4 regions of the Kitasatospora sp. NPDC034023 genome follow, and region 2 is predicted to be linked to each of the others. Evidence: riboswitches for the same ligand, from Rfam matches in the RefSeq annotation. Region 2 holds a riboswitch; each other region holds the start of a gene.
The links. A riboswitch is a leader RNA that binds a small molecule or an ion and turns the genes downstream of it on or off. The one in region 2 is predicted to bind cobalamin.
Positions count from the first base shown of each region.

Region 1 (4,057 bases), on a different contig from region 2:
TTGGCGGTGGTGCAGGCGGGCAGGCCGTACTGGGAGCGGTAGGTGGCGAGGTCGGACTCCGCGTTGGGGTCGTCCTGGGCGTCGACGATGGCGACGGTGGCGCCGGCGCCGGCCGAGGTCGGGAGGTTGTAGGCGGAGGCGAGGTCGCTGGGGCCCAGGCCGGAGGGGTTGATGTCCGGAGCCAGGGCGAGGTGCTGGACGAGGTCGGTGCGGGCGAGCGCGAGGCAGGCCATTTCGCCGGGGTGGGTCGGGGCGGCGCAGACGTGCTTGGTGGTGACACCGGTGGTGGGGCCGGTGCCGGCGGTCCCGCCGGGGACGGCGGCGGCGCCGGGGGCGGTGGCCGCGAGCAGGCCGGTGGCGGCCAGCGCGAAGGCGGGCAGGGCGGCGAGCAGTCTGCGCGCCCGGGCAGGGCGCGCACCGCTGGGGGAGTGGAAGCGCAAGAGTCGACCCTCCGTGGGGGTGAGGGCGCGGCCGGTGCCGGCAGTTGGGGTGCTCGCCGGGACGGGCTCGGGCCCGTGCTGACGGATCACGTGCAGGTGCTCGTCGGCCACGGCGGATGGCCGTGGACCGGCATGGTGCTTGCGCTGTACGGGAGGTGGGGCACGCACCCCGGGTGAGCAGGGTGGTGTGGCCATGACATGCATGGGCATGTCGGAGGCCCGTACCGTTCACGGTCGGGCCCGGCCGCTTCGGCACCGCCATGAGGTTACTGACGGGTGTTCGACAACCTCAAGGTGCCGTTCGCAGCCTTTACCGGGCTTTGCCCATCAATTGTCCGGAGGATGAGGCGGGTTGCTCCGCACCGGCGGAGGCGGGCTGCTCCGCACCGGCGGAGCCGGGTCGCGACGCCGGTGGGTGTCGGTGGGTCCCGCCGTGACGAGCCGTCATGTTCCGACTCCCGCGATGGGGAAGCCTGGTCCTCCGGCCGCTCCTCGCGTCGACGCCGTCCCAGTATCCGGACGATTTGAGCGAATCCCTGTTCAGCTCCCGCGGTCCTGCGCCTAAGCTGGCCGTGCAGCTGGTTCGCCCTGTCCGCCAGGCAGGCGCGTCGCAAGAGGGAACCCGGTGGGAATCCGGGACTGCCCCGCAGCGGTGAGTGGGAACGACCGCCGTCATACGCACTGGGCCCGGGACGGGTCTGGGAAGCGACGGCCAGTAGGTGTCCGCCCTGGAAGCAGGGCGGCTGTGCCCGCGAGTCCGAAGACCTGCCACTGCCCGCGCGCGACCGATCGCGCGCGGAGATCCGGTGACCTCGAGGGCGGGTCGGCGTACCTACCAGACGGAGCCGCGCCCACGTGCGGGCGCCCGTCCGGTTCGTCACCCCTTCGCGCCTTCGTCCCGTCATCGGGGACCAGAGGAATCAGGCTCGCGAAGGAGAGTCCCTTGACAGCGAAGTCCGCAGCGACCACCACCAGCACCACCGCAGTCGCCACCACCGCCACCACCACCGGCGCCGCAACCACCACCGCAGCCACCGCGTACGGCTACCCCCGGCAGGGTCGCAACCGGGAACTGAAGAAGGCGATCGAGGGGTACTGGAAGGGCGCGGTCACCGCCGAGGCGCTGCTGAACACCGCCGCCGACCTGCGCCGGGAGAGCTGGGCCCAGCTCGCCGAGGCCGGGGTTGGGGAAGTCCCGACCGGAGACTTCTCCCTCTACGACCACGTGCTGGACACGACGGTCGCCGTCGGCGCGATCCCCGCCCGACACCGGTCCGCGGTCGACACCGATCCCCTGGACGGCTACTTCGCCATGGCACGCGGCACCCAGGAGGTGGCGCCGCTGGAGATGACCAAGTGGTTCGACACCAACTACCACTATCTCGTACCGGAGTTGGGCTCCGACACGGTCTTCGCCGCGAACCCGGCCAAGGCGGTCGCCGAGCTGCGCGAGGCCCTCGTCCTCGGCCACGCCGCCAGGCCGGTGCTGGTCGGTCCGGTGACCTACCTGCTGCTCGCCAAGCCCGCTCCCGGGGTGGCCGAGGACTTCCAGCCGATCACCCTGCTGGACCGGCTGCTGCCCGTCTACGCCGAACTGCTCGCCCACCTGCGGGCGGCGGGCGCCGAATGGGTGCAACTGGACGAGCCCGCCCTCGTCCAGGACCGCACCCCGGCCGAACTCAACGCCGCCGCCCGCACCTACCGCGAGCTGGGCGGCCTCGCCGACCGGCCCAAGCTGCTGGTCGCGAGCTACTTCGACCGCCTCGGCGACGCCCTGCCGGTGCTCGCCAAGGCCCCGGTCGAGGGCCTGGCGCTGGACTTCACCGGCCCGGCCGCCGCCAACCTGAACGACCTCGCCGCCGCCGGCGGCCTGCCCGGCAAGCGGCTGGTCGCGGGAGTCGTCGACGGCCGCAACATCTGGATCAACGACCTGGAGAAGTCGCTGGCCACCCTGGCGACCCTGCTCGGCCTCGCCGACAGCGTGGACGTCGCGCCGTCCTGCTCCCTGCTGCACGTGCCGATCGACGCCGCCGCCGAACGCGACATCGACCCGCAGATCGCCCGATGGCTGGCCTTCGCCCGGCAGAAGGCCGCCGAGGTCGCCCTGCTGGCCCGCGGTCTGCGGGAGGGCGCCGGTGCGATCACCGCCGAACTCGCCGCGAACCGCGCCGACCTGGCCTCCCGGGCCACCTCCCCGATCACCCGCGACCCGGCGGTCCGGGCCCGGGTCGCCGCCGTCACCGGGGCCGACACCCGCCGCGCCCAGCCCTACCCCGTCCGGGCGGCGGCCCAACGCGCCCGGCTCGGCCTGCCGCTGCTGCCGACCACCACCATCGGATCCTTCCCGCAGACCACCGAACTGCGCGTCGCCCGCGCCGACTTGGCGGCCGGTCGGATCGACGCGGGCGCGTACCGCGAGCGGATGGCGGCCGAGGTCCGCGAGGTCATCGCCTACCAGGAGAAGGCCGGACTGGACGTCCTGGTGCACGGCGAGCCCGAACGCAACGACATGGTCCAGTACTTCGCCGAGCAGCTCACCGGCTACCTGGCCACCCGGCACGGCTGGGTGCAGTCCTACGGCACCCGCTACGTGCGGCCCCCGGTCCTCGCGGGGGACATCTCCCGCCCGCGCCCGATGACCGTCGACTGGTTCCGCTACGCGCAGGGCCTGACCGCCCGCCCGGTCAAGGGCATGCTCACCGGCCCGGTCACCATGCTCGCCTGGTCCTTCGTCCGCGACGACCAGCCGCTCGCCGACACCGCCCGCCAGGTCGCCCTCGCCCTGCGCGACGAGGTCACCGACCTGGAGGCCGCGGGCGCCGCCGTCGTCCAGGTCGACGAGCCGGCCCTGCGCGAAACCCTCCCGCTGCGGGCCGCCGACCGCCCGGCGTACCTCGACTGGGCCACCGAGTCCTTCCGCCTCGCCACCTCCGGCGTCCGCGCCGACACCCAGGTCCACACCCACATGTGCTACGCCGAGTTCGGCGCCATCATGACGGCGATCGACGACCTCGACGCGGACGTCATCTCCCTGGAGGCCACCCGCTCGCACATGGAGGTCGCCGGAGAGCTCGCCGAGGCCGGCTACCCGCGCGAGGTCGGCCCCGGCGTCTGGGACATCCACTCCCCGCGCGTCCCGAGCACCGACGAGGCGCTCACCCTCCTGCGGGCCGGCCTCGCCGCCATCCCGGCCGAGCGGCTGTGGGTCAACCCCGACTGCGGCCTGAAGACCCGCGGCTGGCCGGAGACCCGCGCGTCCCTGGACAGCCTGGTCGCCGCCGCCCGCCGCCTGCGCGAGGAACTCGCCGGCTGACCCGCCGGCGGACGGCCACCGGGGCGGAGGCGGCACTCGCCGCGTCCGCCCCGGTGGGCCGGGCCGTTGCCGGTTGCCGGTCGCGGATCGCCGGTTTCCGCCGCCGGTCGCTCGTTGATCGCTTGTCTACCGCGCACTTCTACGGTCGGGCCATCGGCAAGTTCCGCACCGCTCAGAAGGATTCCCATGATGGACCCCACCGTGTCGTCGGGCCGCGACGCGCCCTGGATCGGCGACGATCCGCGATTCACCGAACTGCGCGCCGCCTACCGCACGTTCGTGTTCCCGGTGACGGCGGCCTTCC
Region 1 is NZ_JBVIRY010000033.1:45,133-49,189, reverse strand. Features, by position in the region: gene ACZ52R_RS33665 (putative Ig domain-containing protein) at 1-440, opposite strand, end outside; cobalamin riboswitch at 1,002-1,227, shown strand; gene metE (5-methyltetrahydropteroyltriglutamate--homocysteine S-methyltransferase) at 1,384-3,753, shown strand; gene ACZ52R_RS33655 (DUF485 domain-containing protein) at 3,940-4,057, shown strand, end outside.
Region 1: it holds a riboswitch for cobalamin, as region 2 does, so the genes downstream of both, metE (5-methyltetrahydropteroyltriglutamate--homocysteine S-methyltransferase) here and ACZ52R_RS20485 (ribonucleoside-diphosphate reductase subunit alpha) in region 2, are expected to answer to the same signal.

Region 2 (4,057 bases):
GTCACCCCGCTGCCGGCCGCGACCGCCGGCGAGATCTGCTCCACCGGGCAGAACCGCTACCCGTCCCAGGCCGTCGACTCCGGCCGCTACCTGATCAACCCGAACGAGTGGAACGCCACCGGCGGCCTCTGCATCAGCAGCAGCGGCGCCGGCACCGACTTCCGGGTGACCCGCAGCGGGATCAGCCCCGCCAGCCTCACGGACCCGGACCGCGGCCCCGGCGCCTACCCGCACATCAGCACCCAGCTCCAGCCCGGCACCGGCCCGCTGCCCATCCCGGTGGACAACCTGCGGTACGCGACCAGCAGTTGGCAGACCACCCAGGTCGACGGCGGCGTCTACAACGTCTCGTACGACGTCTGGTACAGCAACAGCCGGACCAGCTGCTCCTTCACCGAGAGCGCCGAGCTGATGATCTGGCTGCGCGGCAACGGCAAGACCCCGTTCGGCCAGCGGACCGGCGACCTACAGGTCGGCGGCACCTCCTACCGCGTGTACGAGGCCCCGAAGAAGAGCAGCCACACCCTGATCACCTACGAGATGGCCACCGGCACGACCTCCGTCACCGACCTGGACCTGCGGGCCTTCACCCGCGACGCCATCCAGCGCGGCTACGTCCCGGCCGGCTCGTACCTGTGCGCCGTCCAGGCCGGGTTCGAGATCTGGGACGGCGGCGCCGGCCTCGGCAGCGACTCCTTCTCGTTCCAGGCCGCCGCCGGACAGCCGAGCGGCGCGATCACCTCGGCCCTGCCCGGTCTCTGTCTGGACAGCCGGGTGGCGGGCGATCCGGCCGCGGTCGGCGCCGGCACCTGCGACGGCTCGCCGGCCCAGACCTGGACGATGGGGGACAACGGCTCGATCGGGCAGAACGGGCGCTGCGTCGAGGACCCGGGCCTCGGTTTCCCCGTCCTCACCGGCTGCACCTCGCGGCCCGACCAGCGCTGGCGGGTGACCCCCACGGGACAGCTCGCCAACCAGGACACGGGGCGCTGCGTCGAGAATCCGGGTGCTGCCGGGAGTGCGGGTCCGAGCGCTGCCGCCAGTGCCGGTCCGAGCGCCTCCTCGAGCGGGACTGCGAGCGCCTCCGCGGGCGCCTCTGCGAGCGCCTCCGCGGGCGGGACCACCCAGGTGCGGATGCGCCCGTGCGATGCCCGTACGGGCCAGGGATGGCACCCTCCAGCCTGAGCAGATTATCGCACGATGAGTCGAACAGTCGTGCCCCGCGACACTACATGTGGGGCTGCATCGGACTCGCGCCACTAGATGTATGCTCATCCCTGCTGTCGATGCAGGGGAACCCGGTGGGAATCCGGGACTGCCCCGCAGCGGTGAGCGAGCGGCTCCAAGAGCCCTGCCCGCGAGTCCGATGACCTGCCGACAGCGTGCGCCACGGCCCTCCCGCAGAGGCCGCGCCAGCACCAGCAGTACCTTCCGGGCCTCGCGGGCGGGCCGGGGATGCCACCGTCGCACGGACGCCGCTTGCGCCCGCGCGCGTGCTCCCCTGCCCCGATCGCCCGGTACTCCGATCACCGCCGACGATCGCCGCCAGGAGAGAGCGCCTTGACCACCGCTGCCTCAGCCACCCTGCCCGCCCAGGGCTCCGGTACCGCCTTCACCGACCCGAAGGTCTCCGACCCCGGCGGCGCCCTGCTGCGGCTGCTCACCGACCGCAGCGTCGACCTCACCGAGGTCGACCCCGGCCATGTCGCCGCCGCCGCGCTGCGCGGCCGCCACGCCGGCTCGGACTTCGCCGAGCTGCGCGGGCTGGCCGTGGACGCCGCCGCGTCGATGATCGCCGAGGACCCCCAGTACTCGAAGCTCGCCGCCCGCCTGCTCGCCCTGGAGATCGTCGACGAGGCGAACAGCCAGGGCTCCACGTCCTTCTCCGCCTCGATCACCGTCGGCCACGCCGAGGGCCTGATCGGCGACACCACCGCGGAGTTCGTCGCCAAGCACGCCGCCGCCCTGGACGCGCTGATCGACACCAAGGGCGACGACCGCTTCGAGTACTTCGGCCTGCGCACCGTGCAGTCCCGCTACCTGCTGCGCCACCCGATCACCCGCAAGGTGATCGAGACCCCGCAGCACTTCCTGCTCCGCGTCGCCTGTGGCCTGGCGGTCGGCGACAACGAGCAGTCCGTGCGCGAAGTCGCCGAGCTGTACGGCCTGATGAGCCGCCTGGAGTACCTGACCTCCTCGCCGACGCTCTTCAACTCCGGCACCCGCCACCCGCAGATGTCGAGCTGCTACCTGCTCGACTCCCCGCTGGACAACCTGGACTCGATCTACAACCGCTACGCGCAGATCGCCCGCCTGTCCAAGCACGCCGGCGGCATCGGCCTGTCCTACTCGCGCATCCGCTCGCGCGGCAGCCTGATCCGCGGCACCAACGGCAAGTCCAACGGCATCGTGCCGTTCCTGCGCACCCTCGACTCCTCCGTCGCCGCCGTCAACCAGGGCGGCCGTCGCAAGGGCGCCGCCTGCGTCTACCTGGAGACCTGGCACGCCGACATCGAGGAGTTCCTCGAGCTGCGCGACAACACCGGCGAAGAGGCCCGCCGCACCCACAACCTCAACCTGGCGCACTGGATCCCGGACGAGTTCATGCGCCGGGTCAACGCCAACGCGGACTGGTCGCTGTTCTCCCCGGCCGACGTGCCCGAGCTGGTCGACCTGTGGGGCGCCGACTTCGACGAGGCCTACCGCAAGGCCGAGCTGGCCGGCAAGGCCGTGCGCACCATCCCCGCGCAGACCCTGTACGCCCGCATGATGCGCACCCTCGCGCAGACCGGCAACGGCTGGATGACCTTCAAGGACGCCTCCAACCGCGCCGCCAACCAGACCGCGCTGCCGGGCCGCACGGTGCACTCCTCCAACCTGTGCACCGAGATCCTGGAGGTCACGGACGACTCCGAGACCGCCGTCTGCAACCTCGGCTCGGTCAACCTCGGCGCCCACGTGGCCCCCGGGGCGTCCGCCGACGACCTGCTGGGCGCCATGGACTGGGAGCGGCTCGACGCCACCGTGCGCACCGCCGTCACCTTCCTCGACCGCGTCGTGGACATCAACTTCTACCCGACCACCGAGGCCGGCACCTCCAACTCCCGCTGGCGGCCCGTGGGCCTCGGCGTGATGGGCCTCCAGGACGTCCTCTTCAAGCTGCGGCTCGACTTCGACTCCGCCGAGGCCGCCCGGCTGTCCACGCTGATCGCCGAGCGCATCATGCTCACCGCCTACGAGCGCTCCGCCGACCTGGCCGAGCGGCTCGGCCGCCACGAGGCGTACGGCGAGACCCGCGCCGCCCGCGGCGAACTGCACATCGACCACTTCCCGACGGCCGCCCCGCAGTGGGCCGACCGCTGGACCGCGCTGCGCGCCCGCATCGCCGAGACCGGCCTGCGCAACTCGCTGCTGCTGGCCATCGCGCCGACCGCGACCATCGCGTCCATCGCCGGCGTGTACGAGTGCATCGAGCCGCAGGTGTCCAACCTGTTCAAGCGCGAGACGCTCAGCGGCGAGTTCCTCCAGGTCAACCCGTACCTGGTGCGCGAGCTCAAGGAGCTCGGCGTCTGGGACCAGCAGACCCGCGACGCGCTGCGCGACGCCAACGGATCGGTGCAGGAGCTGAACTGGCTGCCCGCCGAGGTGCGGTCGCTGTACCGCACCGCGTGGGAGCTGCCGCAGCGCGCGCTGATCGACCTGGCCGCGGCCCGCATGCCGTACCTGGACCAGAGCCAGTCGCTGAACCTGTTCATGGCGGCGCCGACCATCGGCAAGCTCAGCTCGATGTACGCCTACGCGTGGAAGGTCGGTCTCAAGACCACCTACTACCTGCGTTCGCGCCCGGCCACCCGCATCGCCCAGGCCGCGTCGGGTACCGCCCGCGCCGCCGCGCCGGTGCCGGCCAACACGATCCCGGTGGGCACCCCGACCCTCACCCCGGAGGAGGAGGCCGCGCTGGCCTGCTCCCTGGAGAACCCCGAGTCCTGCGAGGCCTGCCAGTGAGCACCCCCGAAGACCGCAAGATGCTGCTCGACCCCGGCTTCGAGCTGACCCT
Region 2 is NZ_JBVIRY010000015.1:8,869-12,925, reverse strand. Features, by position in the region: gene ACZ52R_RS20490 (GH12 family glycosyl hydrolase domain-containing protein) at 1-1,185, shown strand, start outside; cobalamin riboswitch at 1,268-1,393, shown strand; gene ACZ52R_RS20485 (ribonucleoside-diphosphate reductase subunit alpha) at 1,585-4,005, shown strand; gene ACZ52R_RS20480 (ribonucleotide-diphosphate reductase subunit beta) at 4,026-4,057, shown strand, end outside.

Region 3 (4,057 bases), on a different contig from region 2:
GGCCGCCGCCCGCGCCTTCAGCGCCGGCTCCAGGCCGCGCTCGCGCAGCCAGGCGAGGTCCGCCACGGTGGCCCGGGTGCCGGGCAGCACCACCAGGTCGGCGTCGGCCAGCTCCTCGGGTCTGGTGGCCCAGCGCACCAGCACGCCCGGCTCCTGCGCCAGCGCGTCCAGGTCGGTGAAGTTGGACAGCCGGGGGAAGCGCACCACGGCCACCCGCAGCACGTCCGCCCCGAGCGGCCCGCGCCCGTCGACCCGGTCCACCACCGTCGACAGGTCCAGCGAGTCCTCGGCGTCCAGCCACAGTCCGGGCAGCATCGGCAGGGTGCCCAGCACCGGACGGCCGGTCAGCTCGTGCAGCATCTCCAGCCCGGGCGCCAGCAGCCGCGCGTCGCCGCGGAACTTGTTGACGAACCAGCCGGCCACGTGCCGCTGGTCCTCCGCCGACAGCAGCGCCAGCGTCCCGTACATCGCCGCGAACACGCCGCCGCGGTCGATGTCCCCGACCACCACCACCGGCAGCCCGGCGGCCGTGGCCAGGCCCATGTTGGCGATGTCGCGGTCGCGCAGGTTGATCTCGGCGGGCGAGCCGGCGCCCTCGCAGACGACCACGTCGTAGCGGCGGCGCAGGTCGGCCAGGCACTCCAGGGCGCGCTCCAGCAGGACGGGCTTGCGCTCGCGGTAGTCCAGCGCACCCACCTCGGCGACCGGCCTGCCCAGCAGCACCACCTGGCTGCGGCCGTCCGCGCCGGGCTTCAGCAGCACCGGGTTCATCGCCGCCTCCGGCTCCACCCGGGCGGCCTGCGCCTGCATCGCCTGGGCCCGCCCGATCTCGGCGCCGTCGGCGGTGACGAAGGAGTTCAACGACATGTTCTGCGCCTTGTACGGCGCGACCCGCACACCCTGGCGGGCCAGCCAGCGGCAGATGCCGGCCGTCACCACGCTCTTGCCCGCGTCCGAGGTCGTCCCGGCGACCAGCAGCGCGTTGCTCATGCCCCACCCCTCCTCTTACCGAACGCCCTGATCACGAGATGCCCCGCGACCGTCGTACCCAGTGCCAGCGCGCCCACCCGCCGGGAGAGCGCGCAGGCCCGCTCGATGTCGTCCACCGTCACCGGCCGCAGCTCCGCGCCCAGCACCGGACGGTGCTCCACGCGCTCGCCGTACTGCAGCGTGCCGCCCAGCCGCACGCCCACCGCCCCGGCGAACGCCGACTCCGCCTGGCCCGCGTTCGGGCTCGGGTGCGAGGAGCCGTCGCGCCGCCAGACCCGCCAGGCCGTCCGGGGCTGCGGGGCGGCGGCCACCGTCAGCAGTGCGGTCAGCCGGGCGCCCGGCCAGCCCGCCACGTCGTCCAGCCGGGCCGAGGCCCAGCCGAACCGGGCGTAGCGCGGCGAACGGTGTCCCACCATGGCGTCCAGGGTGTTCACCGCACGGAACGCCAGCAGCCCGGGCGTGCCCGCCAGGGCACCCCAGGCCAGCGCGTTCACCACGGCGTCGGCGGTGTTCTCGGCCACCGACTCGACCACCGCGCGGGCGATCTGCTGCCCGTCCAGCGCGCTCGGATCCCGCCCGCACAGGTGCGGCAGCCGCTCCCGCGCGGCCCGCAGGTCGCCGTCCTTCAGCGAGCGGCCGATGGCGCGGGCCTCCCGGGTGAGCGAGGTGCCGCCGAGGACCGTCCAGGTCGCGGCCGCCGCCAGCGCCGCCCGGCCCAGCGGGCGCCGGCCCACCGTACGGTCCAGGGCGAGCGCGCCCGCCGCGACCGCGCCCACGCACAGCGCCGTGTACCCGGCCCCGGCCGTACGGTCGTCGCGCCACAGGCGCCGCTCCAGCCGGGTCGCCGCGCTGCCGAAGACGGCCACCGGGTGGCCCCGGCGCGGGTCGGCGAAGCGGGCGTCGGCGGCGTAGCCCGCGACGGCGCCCAGTGCGAACGCGGCGGCGCGGGCCAGGGGGCGTCCGGTCGCAGGACGGACGGTCACAGGACGAACGCCGGAAGGGGGCTGATCGGAAGACAACTCATCGGGAGACAGCTCGGCGGAAGGCCGCTCGGAGTCCGGTGGGGCGGGGCAGCCTGCATCGCGTGCGTGTCCTCACTCAGGGTCCGCGCCCTGGATCGACGTAGCGGGGGCGAGAGTCTCCTGGCTTCCGGGTCGGACACACCCCCGGGGCCTTCCAGCGGCTTCTGACGGCCCGCCGTGGCGATCATTCCGAGCGTGCTCCCCGGTGACAGTGGCGGGACCGCGCCGGACTCGCACCGGCTTCCTCTCCATGCCTCCGATTGGCCCCAGGATCCCATCACGCGGCCGAACCGGGAGTCAACCGAGGTCACGGAGGGGTTGGTCACACCGGGCACCGCCCCGACGCGCTGTGGGATCGCCCAGCGGAGCACCGCCCCCGGACCGGCCGCTTCGTGGGTTCGGTCGCTGGGGCGCACCGCGGTCCGCGCCTACCGTTCGGTGGCATGCGTCGCAGAAAGACCCCCACTGTCCCGCCTCCGGTGCCGTTCTCCCCCGCGGCCGCCCGCGCCCACCGGGCCGGCCTCGGCCTGACCCCCGAGCAGGTCGCGGAGGGCATGGCCGCGCACGGCGTCCGGCTGCTGCCCGCCCACGTCCTCGCCTGGGAGGCCGGCGAGCTGCGCCCCAGCGAACCGGAGTTCGTCGCCCTCGCCCGCGCCCTCTGGTGCCCCGCCGCCCAGCTGATGGACACCCGCCCGGTACGGCTGCGCGACCACCGCGTCGCCCGTGAACTCGGCCAGGCCGCCGTCGCCGACCGCACCGGCACCGTCCTCGCCACCTACCGGCAGGCCGAACTGACCGGCCAATGGGACGGCGACGAGGAACAGACCCGCGCCCTCGCCGAGGTCCTCGACCTGACCCTGCCCGAGCTCGTGGAGGCCACCGGCCGCCGGGAGGCCCTCGGCCAGCTCCTCCGCCAGTGCGTCGCGGGCCGCTGGCAACCCCGCCTCCGCGCCCTCGCCCGCATCGTCCCGGCCCCCGCCGACACCCTCGCCGCCGCTCTCACCGTCCTCCACCAGGAACACCACGTCCCCACCCACTGGGGCGCCACCACCCGCGCCGCCCCACCCCCCACCACCGACTCCCTCACCCCCCGCTTCTGGCACCTCCTCGACGCCGCCACGGACTGACCCCGCGCCCCGACGCCGGACCCCGTCCCCGCGCCCCGACCCCGCGCCGAGTGACCCGGACGGCCCAGCCCGGTGGCCGGGCGGCCGGGGCGCCGGTGGACTGGTGCACGAACACCGTCCGGTCCGTGACCAACAGAGCGGGGATCGATATGCGCTGGGGAACCGCCGCCGTCGTGGCGGCCGCCGCCGTCGGAGCCGGGGCCGTCGTCCTGGTGATCGGCCGCCGGGCCTCCGAGCGGATGGTCCGCCCGGTCACGGCCGTGCAGGAGTCCGGGCCGGTCCTGGTCCGCGGCCTCGGCGTCGGGCGGATCACCTTCAGCCGCAGCCCCGAGAGCCTGCGTCCCGGCCGCTGGGCGGTCGAGTGGGACGACGGCGGCCACGCGGTCGTCGAGGAGGTCCTGCACAGCGACGAGGAGGGCGTCACCCGTCGGCTGGTCCGCGCCGACCGGGGCACCCTCGTCCCCGGCGCCGAGGTCCGCTTCACCCCGCGCGTCCACGTCGGCGACCCCACCCGGGCGCTCGGCCTCGCCTACACCGAGACCGCGGTCGACGGCGAACTCGGCGCCCTCCCCGCCTGGTATCTCGACGGCAAGCGCGGCACGTGGGTGATCCTCGTCCACGGCCCCGAGGCCGACCGCCAGCAGACCCTTCCGGTCCTGCCCGTCCTCGACCGTCTCGGCCTGCCCGCCCTCGCCGTCACCTACCGCGGCGACGAGGGCGCCCCGGCCTCCGCGGACGGGTACAGCCACTTCGGCGAGACCGAGTGGCGTGACGTCGAGGCGGCGGTACGGCTGGCGCTCGCCCACGGTGCGGGTCGGGTGATCCTCTACGGCTGGTCGGTCGGCGCCACGATGGTCCTGCAGACGGCGGCCCGCTCCGCCTGGGCGTACGCCGTCAGCGGCCTGATCCTCGACTCGC
Region 3 is NZ_JBVIRY010000006.1:277,814-281,870, forward strand. Features, by position in the region: gene ACZ52R_RS12330 (cobyric acid synthase) at 1-990, opposite strand, end outside; gene ACZ52R_RS12335 (cobalamin biosynthesis protein) at 987-1,973, opposite strand; cobalamin riboswitch at 2,127-2,258, opposite strand; gene ACZ52R_RS12340 (helix-turn-helix domain-containing protein) at 2,456-3,139, shown strand; gene ACZ52R_RS12345 (alpha/beta hydrolase family protein) at 3,265-4,057, shown strand, end outside.
Region 3: it holds a riboswitch for cobalamin, as region 2 does, so the genes downstream of both, ACZ52R_RS12335 (cobalamin biosynthesis protein) here and ACZ52R_RS20485 (ribonucleoside-diphosphate reductase subunit alpha) in region 2, are expected to answer to the same signal.

Region 4 (4,057 bases), on a different contig from region 2:
CAGGGCGAGGAGCTCCTTGGTGGTGATGGTGAGCAACTCGGGCCCGCCCTCTTCGAGGGGGCGGACGACGAGCGTGTCCTCGATCCGGACACCACCCTTGCCCGGGAGATGAACCCCTGGGCCGACGGTGACCGGCACGCGGCTGTCCAGTTTACCCATGTCCGACGGACCGAGGCGCGGCGCCTCCCGGATCTCCAACCCGATGCCGTGGCCCACCGGGTGCGGCGAGGCCTCGCTGTGGCCCGCCGCCTCCAGGACCTGCCGGGCGGCCCGGTCGGGTACGCACTGCTCCACGCCCGGTCCGAGCGCCTCCCGGCCGGCCCGCTGGGCCCGGAAGACCAGCCGGTGCAGCTCCACCTGCCAGGGCGCGGGCGCGGCCCCGATCACGAAGGTGCGGGCGGTGGAAACGCCGTAACCGCGGTACTGCGCGCCCATCACGACGGTCAGGAAGTCACCCTCCTCCACCCGGCGGTCGGTCGGCTGGTGGGCGGCCTGGCCGGAGTGGCTGCCGGTGCCGACCGACACCGGGAAGGCGGCCCGGTCCGCGCCGTGGTCGATCATCCGGCGCTCCAGCTCCATCGCCAGGTGCCGCTCGGTGCGGCCGACCAGGATCGACTCCAGCAGCTCGCCGAGCGCCTGGTCGGCGATCTCGGCGGCGATCCGCAGATCGGCGATCTCGTGCTCGTCCTTGACCACCCGCAGCCGCTCGACCACCTGCCCCAGGTCGACCAACCGGGCCCGCTCGGCCAGGCCCGCCACCGCCCGGTGGCGGCTGACGGTCAGGTCGTGCTCCTCCACCGCCAGAGCCGCCACCCCGAAGCTCGCCGCGGCGGCCGCGGCGGCCAGCGCGGTGTCCGCCCCGGCCGCCACCGGCAGCTGGGGGACGTCCGGGGCGATCAGGTGCTCCCCGGAGTCGTCCGGCGGCAGGTCGTCCGGCAGCGCGAGCAACACCCGCTCCCTGGTCAGCAGCAAGGTCGCTCCACAGGGCGCGCAGCCCGTCAGATACCGCACGTTCGCCGCCCGGGTGATCAGCGCCGCATCGGCCCCGGCCGCACTGCAGTGCTCCCTCACCCGCTCCCGCCGACCCGCGTACGCATCCGCCATGCGTCGAGCCTACGAACCCCCGGGCCGAACCGCCCGCCGAGCACTCCCGACGGAACCCCGGGACACCTCGGGCAGGCGCCGTTCGGCGCGCGAGGACAGGGGTCAGCGCGGCGGCCGGGCGGAGACCACCATGGTCAGCGCCGGCATCCGCCGCCCCGGGTTGCGGCAGACGTGCGGGTAGGAGGCGCCGAAGAAGACCGTGCTGCCGACCGGCACCGGGTGTCCGCGCTCGTCGTGCACCAGGGCCGGCTCGCCCTCGTCGACCCGGATGATCTCCACCGTTCCGGCCGGGTGCTGCTCGCGGCCGCATGAGTGACGCTCATGGCGCTGCCGCATGAGCTGTCCTCATGGGGCGGCCGCATGAGTGACGCTCATGGCGCTGCCGCATGAGCTGTCCTCATGGGGCGGCCGCATGAGTCGAGCTCATGGCGCTGCCGCATGAGCGCGGCTCATGCCCCGGCCCCATGAGCCACTCTCATGCCCTCCGGCTCACGACCCCTCGGGTGCCCAGCGCTTCTCGACCCGGGCGAGCTTCCAGTACCCGATCGCCACCGCCCAGACCACCACGAACAGCCCGGCGATCGCGTAGCCGACGTTGTCCAGCGAGATGTCCGCGATCCAGCCGGTCACCGGGTCGGTCAGGTCGAGCTTCTCGTGCAGCACGCCGATCAGTTCGATGGTGCCGATGATGAAGGCCACCGCGATCGACAGCCCAGTGATGGTCAGGTTGTAGTACACCTTGCGAACCGGGTTGGCGAAGGCCCACTGGTACGCGAAGTTCATGAACGTCCCGTCCAGGGTGTCGAACAGGCTCATCCCGGCCGCGAACAGCAGCGCCAGGCAGACGATCGCGTACCAGGGCAGCCCGGAGGCCGCGCCCGAGCCCGCCATCACCATCAGGGTGACCTCGGTCGCGGTGTCGAAGCCCAGGCCCAGCACCATGCCGACCGGGAACATCTGCCCGGGCCGGGTGATCGAGCGGGTCGCCCGGTTCAGCACCCGGGCCATGAAGCCGCGCGAGTCGAGGTGCGCCTCCAGCTCCGCCTCGTCGTACTGCCCGGCCCGCATCGCCCGGAACACCTTGATGATGCCGAGCAGCGCCGCCAGGTTGAGCGCGCCGATCAGGTAGAGGAACACGCCGGAGGTGGTCGTCCCGATCATGCCGAGCCACTTGTGGGTGGCCGAGTCGTCGTCCATCAGCGTGCTCGCCAGCTGCGCGCCGCCCGCCACCAGGGCGGACATGAGGACCACCATCGAGGAGTGCCCGAGGGCGAACCAGAAGCCCACCGAGACCGGCCGCTTGCCGTCCGCCATGAGCTTGCGGGTGGTGTTGTCGATCACCGCGATGTGGTCGGCGTCGAAGGCGTGCCGCATGCCGAGGGTGTACGCGGTGATACCCAGGCCCACCCCGAAGACCTGGGTACCGACCGCGTACCGTTCGGGTGCGACCAGGAAGATGAGCGTCCCGAAGGCCACCACGTGCATGGCCAGGATCACCCCCATCAGCCCGGCCGTACGGACGGTGTCCTCGCGCTTCCACCGGAAGGTGGGCAGCACGGACGGGACCGTTCTCACGCCCGCTTTCACGTCTGCGGCGGCGGTTTCGGGCAGGGTCATCTTCGGATCACGCTCCAGCACCTCGTGGAATCACTTCGTGAGATGCCGTGGCCGGTCTCCTGGCTTACGGGACGTCCGTACCCGCCTTCCCAGGTGCGCGAGGCACCCAGTGGCGTCGTGGGTACGGACGACACTCCTCCGGGGACGGAGGAGTGACCCGATCACAGTGGCGAGGGCCGCTCCGGAATCCGGACCCCTGAGGGTCCGTCACCGGTCTTCCCGAGCACCACGGCGGGCTACACCGTAGGGGCCACGCCCCGACCCATGCAAGGCTGCGCACCTGCGCAGGTGTCCAGGATCACAGCACGCCGCCTGCAAGAATGTCCGCATGCATCTCGTACCGGCCGACCGCGCGGGCCACCGCACCATCGACGGACACCGGGTCTGCGAGGCCATCGCCGCGATCGGCGACGCCGCGCACGTCCGGTCCTGGTCCGAGCGGTTCTCCCTGCTCGCCGACCCCGGACGGCTCGCCCTGCTGCTCGCCCTCCACCGGGCCGGCCCGCTCGCCGTCACCGATCTCGCGGTCGCCACCGGCATGCGCGACACCGCCGTGTCCCAGGCCCTGCGGCTGCTCCGCACGGCCGGCGTGGTCACCGGCGACAAGGACGGACGTGTGGTGCGCTACCGGCTCGTGGACGAGGACATGCGCCCCCTCCTCGACGCGTGCGCCGCCGCCGAGCATCACGAGCCCACCGCAGCGGCGGGCTGACCGACACTCGGGAAACAGCACCCGGCGCGCCACCCCGGATGAGTACGATCATGGTGTGCCGTCCCACCCCCACGTCTGGCCCGCCGACCGCTGGAACACCCGACCGGTCAAGGCCCGCGTGCTGGCGGTCGCCCGCACCCTCACCTCGGCCACCCGGGTCCTGGACGTCCTCACCCTGCTGAACCCCGACGGCATCGCCCGGTACTTCACCGTCAACCCCGGCTCCGCCTTCGCCGACCGCGCCCTCGACGAGTACCTGCACGGCCTGCCCGGCTTCACCGTGCTGGACTGGGAGGACGCCGTCCGGCACCGCTTCGACCTGGCCGTCGCCTGCGCCGTCCACTCCTCCATGCACCGCCTGGACGCCCGGCTCGTCGTCCTCCCCCACGGCGCCGGCTACAACCGCCTGGTGACCGAGTCCACCGGCGACACGGTCAGCGCCGCCGGCCTGTCCCGCAACGAACTCACCCACCGCGGGCGGGTGTTCGTGGACGTCCTCGGCCTCTCCCACCCCGAGCAACTGGACCGCCTGCGGGACTCCTGCCCCGAGGCACTGGACGTCGCCCACGTGGTCGGCGACCCGTGCTTCGACCGGATGCTGCACAGCCGACGCTCCCGCGACAC
Region 4 is NZ_JBVIRY010000007.1:213,133-217,189, reverse strand. Features, by position in the region: gene ACZ52R_RS13745 (M24 family metallopeptidase) at 1-1,104, opposite strand, end outside; gene ACZ52R_RS13740 (cupin domain-containing protein) at 1,207-1,440, opposite strand; gene nicT (Nickel transporter NicT) at 1,594-2,721, opposite strand; cobalamin riboswitch at 2,754-2,967, opposite strand; gene ACZ52R_RS13730 (ArsR/SmtB family transcription factor) at 3,050-3,433, shown strand; gene ACZ52R_RS13725 (hypothetical protein) at 3,489-4,057, shown strand, end outside.
Region 4: it holds a riboswitch for cobalamin, as region 2 does, so the genes downstream of both, nicT (Nickel transporter NicT) here and ACZ52R_RS20485 (ribonucleoside-diphosphate reductase subunit alpha) in region 2, are expected to answer to the same signal.